Regions from separate parts of the Variovorax sp. V116 genome, predicted to be linked through region 2. Evidence: riboswitches for the same ligand, from Rfam matches in the RefSeq annotation. Region 2 holds a riboswitch; the other holds the start of a gene.

Region 1 (4,403 bases), 1.4 Mb from region 2:
CAACGCCCAGCGCCACGCGATGGTGATGTGGGACGAGATCGCGCTGCAGGTCTCGAAGGAGTTCCCGGAGGTCACCTGGGACAAGGAACTGGTCGACGCATCGACCGCACGCATGATCAACCGGCCGGCCTCGCTCGACACCATCGTCGCCACCAACCTGCATGCCGACATCCTGAGCGACCTGGCCGCCGCGCTCGCGGGCAGCCTGGGCATCGCACCCACCGGCAACATCGACCCCGAGCGGCGCTACCCGTCGATGTTCGAACCGATCCACGGCTCCGCCTTCGACATCATGGGCAAGGGCCTGGCCAATCCGGTCGGCACCTTCTGGTCGGTCGTGATGATGCTGGAGCACCTGGGCGAGGCCGAGGCCGCCCGGCGCGTCATGCAGGCGGTCGAAGCCGTGACGGCCGACCCCGCGCTGCACACGCGCGATCTCGGCGGCCGCGCCACCACCGCGCAGGTCACGCAGGCCGTGTGCGCACGGCTCGCGTAACCCAATCAAACACACGGCGCAGACCGTCAGCCAGGAGACAAAGACATGTTGAAGCAACCATTCGCCATCGGGCGCCGCCGCGCCCTCGCGGGAACCGCCCTGGCGGCCCTCGGCCTTTGCATCGCGCCCTGGGCCACTGCCCAGGAGCCGTGGCCGGCCAAGCCGATCAGCCTGGTCGTGCCCTTTCCTTCCGGCGGCACCACCGACGTGCTGGCCCGCGCGCTCGCCGATGCGCTGTCCAAGGCCCTGGGCCAGCCCGTGATCGTGGAAAGCAAGCCGGGCGCCGGCGCCACGCTCGGCGCCGACTACGTCGCCAAGGCCAGGCCCGATGGCTACACGCTGCTGATGGGCGCGGTGCACCACACCATCGCGACCAGCGTCTACAAGAAGCTGCCCTACGACTTCCAGAAAGACTTCGCGCCGATCACCACGGTGGCGATGGTGCCGAACGTGCTGGTGGTCAATGCCTCGCTCACGCCGGCCAAGTCGGTGGCCGAGCTGGTCGCGCTTGCCAAGGCGTCGCCGAAGGAGCTGGCCTACGGCTCCAACGGCAACGGCACGGCGCAACACCTGATCGGCACCCAGTTCCAGGCCAGCACCGGCGTCAAGCTGCTGCACGTGCCGTACAAGGGCAGCGGTCCGCTCACCACCGACCTGCTGGGCGGGCAGGTGGACATGTCCTTCGACACCATCACGCCCGTGCTGCAGCACATCAAGGGCGGCAAGCTGCGCGCGCTGGCCGTCACCACCGCCAAGCGTTCCGCCGTACTGCCCGAGGTGCCGACGCTCGAGGAGGCCGGGCTCAAGGGCTTCGACATCGGCACCTGGTTCGGCGTGCTCGCGCCGGCCGGAACGCCGAAGGACATCACCGCAAAGCTCCACATCGAGATGGCCAGGATCATCAAGTCGCCGGAGTTCGCCGAGCGGATGCGCGCGATCGGCGCCGACCCGATCGGCGACAGCTCCGCCGAGATGGCGGCCCGCATCCGCGAGGAGACGGCGAAGTTCGCGAGGCTGGTCAAGGAGGGGAAGGTCGCGGTCGAGTAGGCCGGATTCACGACGATCTTGTTACTCCCCGCTGCGCTCGCCAGTCCCTAGAGTTGCCTTGCGGCGCCAACCACGGCGCGCCACAAGGAGCCGGCGATGAGCAGCAACAGCAGGAACAGCAGGAACAGCAGCAAGAACGACCGCGTCGCGCAGGCGCTCGGCATCTATCGAAGCATCGCGGCGTGCAACGAGCGCCTTGCGCGCGGCAACGACGTCCACGCGCTCACGGCGGCGTTGATGCTGCCCTGCTACCACGCCGAGTTCAGGCGCGTGGCGAGCGAGCTGAACCATTCGGAGCAGGACGAGCTGGGCGCCGCGCTCGAACGCTACCTGCCTGGCAACGCCGCAGTGACCGCGTCCTACAACGAACTCCTGGTTGGCCTGCGGCTGCGGCCGGCCCGCTGATCTGCCCACACAGACCCGGGAGCCATGCCGACGCGCGGCTGTTCTGATCCAGAACAACCCCGCGTACCAGGGCGATTTCGCCGCGGCCCGCAAGGAACTGCGCGGGCGTCTCGGCCTGGACAGGTGATCGCCCGCCGCCCCGCCGCAAGCGGCTGATACACTTTGCGCGCGTTGTCAGGTGTCCTGGCGCCCCGTGTAAACGGCGGGGTGGCCAGGGTGAAACGGGAAGTCGGTGCGCGGCGGTGGAGAGAACACCGCGCAATGCCGACGCTGCCCCCGCAACGGTAAACGAGTCAAGAAGCAAGACCCCGGGATTCGGTCCCGCGCCACTGTGCCGCGAACGGCATGGGAAGGTGGTCTTGCTGCAGAGCCGATGGCTCTGCGCTCGTGAGCCCGGAGACCGGCCTGACGACCAGCGCATGACCTTGCGGTGGGCGAGGATCGGCGGGCGGCGCATGGCGTCCGGCTCGATGCAGGTGTGCATCCGCCGGAACCGCATCCACTGGCGCCCCTCCGATTTCTCTCCCCCCGCCCGGTCGTACCGACCATCTATCGCGCGGCGGGCGCGGAGGAATCATCATCATGAACAAGCGAGCCATCGCTCCAGGCAGTGCGCCGACGCCGGGAACCGTGTGGTTCGTCGGTGCGGGCCCGGGCGATCCGGAACTCATCACCGTCAAGGGCCGCGGCCTCGTCGAGCGCGCCGGGGCGATCCTGTTCGCGGGCTCGCTCGTGAGCGAAACCGCCATGCGCTGGGCGCGGCCGGACTGCGCCATTGCCGACAGCAAGGACATGACGCTCGAGCAGATGTCGGCCTGGCTGATCGCGCAGGCCGCGCGCTGCGAGACCGTGGTGCGCCTGCAGACCGGCGACCCGGGCCTGTACGGCGCACTGATCGAGCTGGTGCAGCCGCTGGATGCGGCGGGCGTGCCGATCGGCGTGGTGCCGGGCGTGTCCTCCGCCATGGCCTCGGCGGCGGCGGCGGTGGAAAGCCTCACGCTGCCCGAGGTCACGCAGACCGTGATCTTCACGCGCGTCGAAGGCCGCACGCCCATGCCCGAGGGCGAGTCGCTCGAGGCGCTCGCCGCGCACCACAGCACGCTGTGCATCTTCCTGAGCATCACCCTGATGGGCAAGGTCACGGCCGCGCTCACGGCCGCCGGCTGGTCGCCCGATGCGCCCGTGGTGGTGGTTCACAAGGCAAGCTGGCCGGGCGAAGAGAAGATCGTGCGCGGCACGGTCGCGACCATCCAGGCGCTGTGCCGCGAGGCCCGCATCGCGAGCCAGTCGATGATCATCGCCAGCCCCACGCTGGGCGCGCGGCAGTGGACCACGCTCGCCAAATCCAAGCTCTACGACGCGAGCTTCACGCACCGCTTCCGGCGCGCGAGCGTTCCCGTCCAAACCCTGCGCCAGGAACTCCCATGAACTCCGAAACCATTCTGCTGGTGGGCCACGGCTCGCGCGAAAAATCCGGCAACGACGAGATCGAGGCCTTTGCCGCGCAATGGCGCGAGCGGCAGCCGGGCTGGCGCATCGAGGTCTGCTTCATCGAGTTCTCCGAGATCACGATGAGCGAGGGCCTGCGCCGCGCGGCCGAGAGCGCGCGGCGCGTGATCGTGGTGCCGCTCATCCTCAATGCCGCGGGCCACGTGAAGATGGACGTGCCGCAGGCCATCGACGGCGCCCGGCTCAAGTACCCGATGGTGCAGTTCCTCTACGCGCCGCACCTCACGGCCTGCGATCCGATCCTCGCGATCCTCAAGCGCCGCCTCAAGGACGCGATGCAGGCGCTCGACATGCCCGACCCGACCACCACCGGCGTGGTGATCCTGGGCCGGGGTTCGTCGGACCGCCAGGCCAATGGCGACATGGCCAAGATGGCGCGCTGGCTGATGGAGGAGACCGACCACGAGCTGGTCGACCTTGCCTTCACCGGCATCACCTACCCGCGCCTGGAGAAGGCCGTGCAGCGCCAGGGCCTGCTGGGCATGAAGCAGGTGGTGGTGCTGCCCTACTACCTGTTCAACGGCACGCTGGTCGAACGCATCGCGCGCCAGGTCGAGCACCTGAAGGCGCAGTACCCGACGATCCGTTTCGTTTCCACGCGCTACTTCGGCTTCGAGCCCGAGATCTTCGCGCTGCTCGAACAGCGCGTGGACGACCTGCGGCGCGGCGCGCCGGCCGCGCTCATGCCTTGCGACGGCTGCAAGTTCCGCGACTTTGCGGTGGAGCACGGGCTGGGCGGCCACCACCATGGCGATGCGGCGGCGCACGGCCACGACCACGACCACGATCACGACCACGCGCATGGCCACGTCCATGCGCACGACGCGGTGCCGGCGCTGCGATGAAGCCGACGCACGCCCCGGCGGCCAACGTCGTCACCGAGCAGCTCACCGCGGCGGGCCGCGCCATCGAGCACGACTCCTTCGCGGTGATCGACCGCGAGGTG
Region 2 (4,403 bases):
CGGCGCAGCTGGGCGTCTCGGCGAGCCACATCCACCGCGTCTTCAAGAGCGAGCCGCTCACGCCTTCGCAGTACATCTGGGAGCGCCGGCTCGAAGCCTGCAGCCGCGACCTGCTCGAGGCGCGCCTGGCCGGCCGGCCCGTGGCCGAGATTGCCTACGGCCGCGGCTTCAACGACGCGGCGCATTTCAGCCGCGCGTTCCGCGAACGCTTCGGCTGCTCGCCGCGCGAATGGCGGCAGCAGCGCGTGCAATAAAAAGGGGAAGAGAAAAACCCGGCTACTGCACCAGCAGCACCGAGGTGTCGGTCTCGGAGATCACCTTGGTGGCCACCGAGCCCATCAGCGCGCGGCCGAAGATGCCGTGGCCATGGGTGCCGAGCACGATCAGCTGCGCATGCGCCGCGGCCGCCGACTTGAGGATTTCCTCGGCCGCATGGCCATGGCGCTTGTCGATCGTGTAGTTGCTCACGCCGTTCTGCGCAAGCAATGCCGCCACGGGTTCGAGCACCTTGGCGTTCTCCTCGGCGTAGTAGTCGGCGATGACCTCCTTGCTGAGGTGGCGCGCCACGTGCCCCGAGATGCCGGTGCTGACATGCACGATGACCAGCTCATGGCCATCCACGAACATCGCGCGGTTGGCCAGCAGGTAATTGAGCGCCTTCTGCGTGTAGGCGCTGCCGTCGACAGCAATGAGGATTTTCATGCGCCCGTTATACGGCCGGGCCTGCCGCCTCGCAACGGATCCCACCCGGGACCCGAGGGGCTTTCAACGCGCCCGGCGGCTCAGCCCTGCAGGCCCTTCCAGAGCATGTAGGCCGCCAGCAGGTACAGGATGCTCGCAAATACGCGCTTGAGCTTCTTCACCGGCAGGTTGTGCGCCGCCTTCGCGCCGAGCGGCGCAGTGAGCACGCTGCACAGCGCAATGACCACCAGCGCGGGCAGCCAGATGTAGCCGAACGAGCCGGCCGGAAGGCCCTGCACCGACTGCCCGCTCACCACGTAGCCCAGCACGTTGGCCACCGCAATCGGAAAGCCGAGCGCGGCGCTGGTGGCCACGGCGTTGTGGATGGAGATGTTGCACCAGGTCATGAACGGCACGCTGACAAAGCCGCCGCCCGCGCCGACCAGGCCCGAGATGAAGCCGATGGCGCCGCCCGCCGACAGCTGCCCCGCGGTGCCCGGCATCTGGCGCGTGGGCTTGGGCTTGCGGTCGAGGAACATCTGCGTGGCCGAGAAGCCCACGAACAGCGCAAAGACGATGGCCAGCACCGTGCCCTTGAGCAGCGCGAACACGCCCAGGCTGCCCAGCAGGCTGCCGATGACGATGCCGGGCGCCAGGCGCCGCACGATGTCCCAGCGCACCGCGCCGCGCTTGTGATGGGCGCGCACGCTGGACACCGAGGTGAAGATGATCGTGGCCATCGAGGTGGCGATCGCCATCTTCACGGCAAGATCGGAGGCCACCCCGCGGTGCCCCATGATGATCGTGATGAACGGCACCATGAGCATCCCGCCGCCGATGCCCAGCAGGCCCGCCAGGAAACCGGTGCCCAGGCCGAGCGCGGCCAATTCGGCGATCAGGAGGGGGTCGAGCAGGGAAGTCACGCAGCGGAGCCTTGAAAAAAAGCAACGGCCCCGTGCAGCGCATGCAGGGGCCGTATGAACGGAAAAAGGTGTCTGCAAGTGGGCGCCGAACCCGCATCCTGAACCAGGGTTCAGGTGGGCGAGGGCAGCAAGACTTCGGGTTCATCTGACGCGAGATGATCACACCCGTCAAGCGATGTACCAAGCCCGGCTCCGGAGAGCATTGGAACAAGGAAATATTAAGCCCGACGCGCACCGCAGACAGTTCGGATTTTACGCCCCGGACGGGCCGGGTGCTTCCGCTCAGAGTAAATGGTCATCGCCCGCGAGGGCTTGATCGAGTTTCTGAATGAGCTGGGCGGCCTTGGCATCGGCGTCGCCGCCCTCTGCCGAGGAGGCCGCGGCCAGGGGAGGCGGCGCGGCCGCGGCGGCCGCCTGCTGGGCCGCCAGGTCGAAAGCCAGGTTCAGCGAAGCGAGCACCGCGATGCGGTCGCGCGCCTTCACCTTGCCCGCATCGCGGATCTTGCACATGGCCGCGTCCACGCGCTCGACGGCTTCGCGCAGCTGCGCCTCGCCGCCTTCGGGGCAGCCGAGCAGATAGCTCTGGCCCATGATCTGAACTTCAATCTGCTTCATGCGGGGGAATCTTGGGAAGGTGGTTCGGCCGGCAGCCGCTCGAGCAGCGCATCGAGGCGCGTGCGGGCCGCGGCCAGCCGCGACTTCAACGCGTCGCGCTCGCGCGTGAGCGCTTCGACCTGCTCCTGCAGCAGCGCATTGGTGCGCTGCACCTCTTCATGACGCACGAGCAGGCGTTCCACACGCTCGGCGATCTGGTCGATGGGGCTGGAGGCGGGCATGGTTGGCGATTGTAGTTTCCCCGGCGGACGGCAGGCGGCGCAACTTTTGGCTTACTGCGCTGGCCGAGGCCCTAAAATCCTGCGCGTTGGTGCCTGCGGCGTGGTTCACACGCCGCGGTTCAACGGGAAGCAGGAGTGAACGCCCCCGGAAACGGAACAGGGCCGAAGCCGCCTGCGCTGCCCCCGCAACGGTCAAGCAGTCGACGCCGCAAGCGTCAACCTCATCCATCAAGCCACTGGGTGCCCTGAAACAGGCGCCTGGGAAGGCGGTGGGGTCGCACTGCCAGCCCGGATACCGGCCAACAAGGCGGCTGCCGCATGCGCGATCGATTTTCGATTCGGCGCGCAAGGCAGCCATTGCGCCCAAGCGCCGGCGGGGAAGCCGGCGACGGGCATAGACGTTCGTTCGCTCCATTCATGACTTCCTGTGGTTTCCTTTCCCTCGGCCGTGCGCCTGCGCGCCGCCGCCTTGCCTGCCTGCCGCTCGCGCTGGCCTCTGCTTTCGGCGGCATGGCGCTGCTTCAACTGCCGGCCGTCGCGCATGCCCAGCAGGATGCGCCGGCACTCGGCGAAACCGTGGTCACCGCCAACCGCACGCCGCAGCCGCTGTCGGACCTCGTGGGCGACGTGTCCGTGGTCGACCGCCAGACCATCGAGCGCAGCGGCGCGGTCGGCGTGGCCGACGTGCTGGCGCGCCTGCCCGGCATCGAGATCACGCGCAACGGCAGCGTGGGCAACACCACCAGCCTGTACATCCGCGGCGCCGAGACCCGCTTCACGGCCGTCTACGTCGACGGCGTGCGCGTCGATTCGCAATCGACCGGCGGTGCCGGCTGGGAAAGCATTCCGCTCTCGCAGATCGACCGCATCGAAGTGCTGCGCGGCCCGGCCGCCGCGGTGTACGGCTCCGATGCCGTGGGCGGCGTGATCCAGCTCTTCACCAGGCGCGGCGAAGAAGGCGTGGCGCCTTACGCGGGCATCGGCTTCGGCAGCCACGGCCTGCGCAAGGCGGAGGCGGGCGTGAGCGGCAAGTCGGGCGCCTTCGACTATTCGCTGGGCGCGGCGCACGAGGAAAGCCGGGGCTTCAACGTGCTGCCGATGGACAAGCGCACGCCCTCCAAGGACGGCTTCACCAGCCCCGACCGCGACGGCTACCGCAGCAATTCCGGCAACCTGCGCCTGGGCTACCAGCTCACGCCGAACCAGCGGCTGGAAGCCACGCTGCTGTACAGCGACATGGAAGCCGGCTACGACCCGCCGGTGAGCTTCAGGACCAAGCCGCCGATCCTCTTCCGGAACGACATCTCGAACAACACGCTGCGCACGGCCGGGCTCTCGTGGTCGGCCAAGTGGAACGACATCTACAGCACGCGCGTGCAGGTCACCGATTCGCAGTCGGTCTACAAGACCCAGCCTTCGTTCTACCGCACCGAAACCAATCTGCGCGGCTACCTGTTCCAGAACGAATTCCGCTTCGGCCCGCACCTGGTGACGGCCACGCTCGAGCGCCGCGAAGACGCGCTCGAGAATGCGCCCACCATCAGCAGCGGCCTGCTCTCGAGCAAGCGCTCGCAGGACGCGGTCTCGCTCGGCTATGGCTTCGTGCAGGGCGCGCATTCGCTCCAGCTGCATGTGCGCCATGACGACGACAGCGAATTCGGCGGCAAGGCCACCGGCAGCGCCGCCTACGGCTACGCGATCACGCCGCGCCTGCGCGCCACCGTCTCGGCCGGCACCGCCTTCCGCGCGCCCACGCTCTACCAGCGCTTCAGCGAATACGGCGTGGCCAGCCTCAAGCCCGAGTCGAGCCGCAACGTCGAACTCGGCCTGCAGTACACCGACGGCGGCACGCATGCGGGCATCGTCGTCTACCAGAACCGCGTCGAGAACCTGATCGTGTTCGACGGTTCGGCCACCAACTGCCGCTCCGGCTTCGGCTGCTATGCCAGCACCGCGCGCGCCC

What was found. A riboswitch is a leader RNA that binds a small molecule or an ion and turns the genes downstream of it on or off. The one in region 2 is predicted to bind cobalamin.
Region 1: linked by a shared signal. The riboswitch ahead of cobM (precorrin-4 C(11)-methyltransferase) and the one ahead of ACAM58_RS12185 (TonB-dependent receptor) in region 2 are both predicted to bind cobalamin.

The regions. Positions count from the first base shown of each region.
Region 1 is NZ_AP028661.1:1,139,112-1,143,514, reverse strand. It holds gene ACAM58_RS05295 (tartrate dehydrogenase) at 1-496, shown strand, start outside; gene ACAM58_RS05290 (tripartite tricarboxylate transporter substrate binding protein) at 542-1,543, shown strand; gene ACAM58_RS05285 (hypothetical protein) at 1,640-1,948, shown strand; cobalamin riboswitch at 2,108-2,372, shown strand; gene cobM (precorrin-4 C(11)-methyltransferase) at 2,531-3,376, shown strand; gene ACAM58_RS05275 (sirohydrochlorin chelatase) at 3,373-4,302, shown strand; gene ACAM58_RS05270 (precorrin-8X methylmutase) at 4,299-4,403, shown strand, end outside.
Region 2 is NZ_AP028661.1:2,565,550-2,569,952, forward strand. It holds gene ACAM58_RS12160 (helix-turn-helix domain-containing protein) at 1-254, shown strand, start outside; gene ACAM58_RS12165 (universal stress protein) at 277-702, opposite strand; gene ACAM58_RS12170 (sulfite exporter TauE/SafE family protein) at 783-1,604, opposite strand; gene ACAM58_RS12175 (cell division protein ZapA) at 1,887-2,219, opposite strand; gene ACAM58_RS12180 (hypothetical protein) at 2,216-2,440, opposite strand; cobalamin riboswitch at 2,511-2,759, shown strand; gene ACAM58_RS12185 (TonB-dependent receptor) at 2,858-4,403, shown strand, end outside.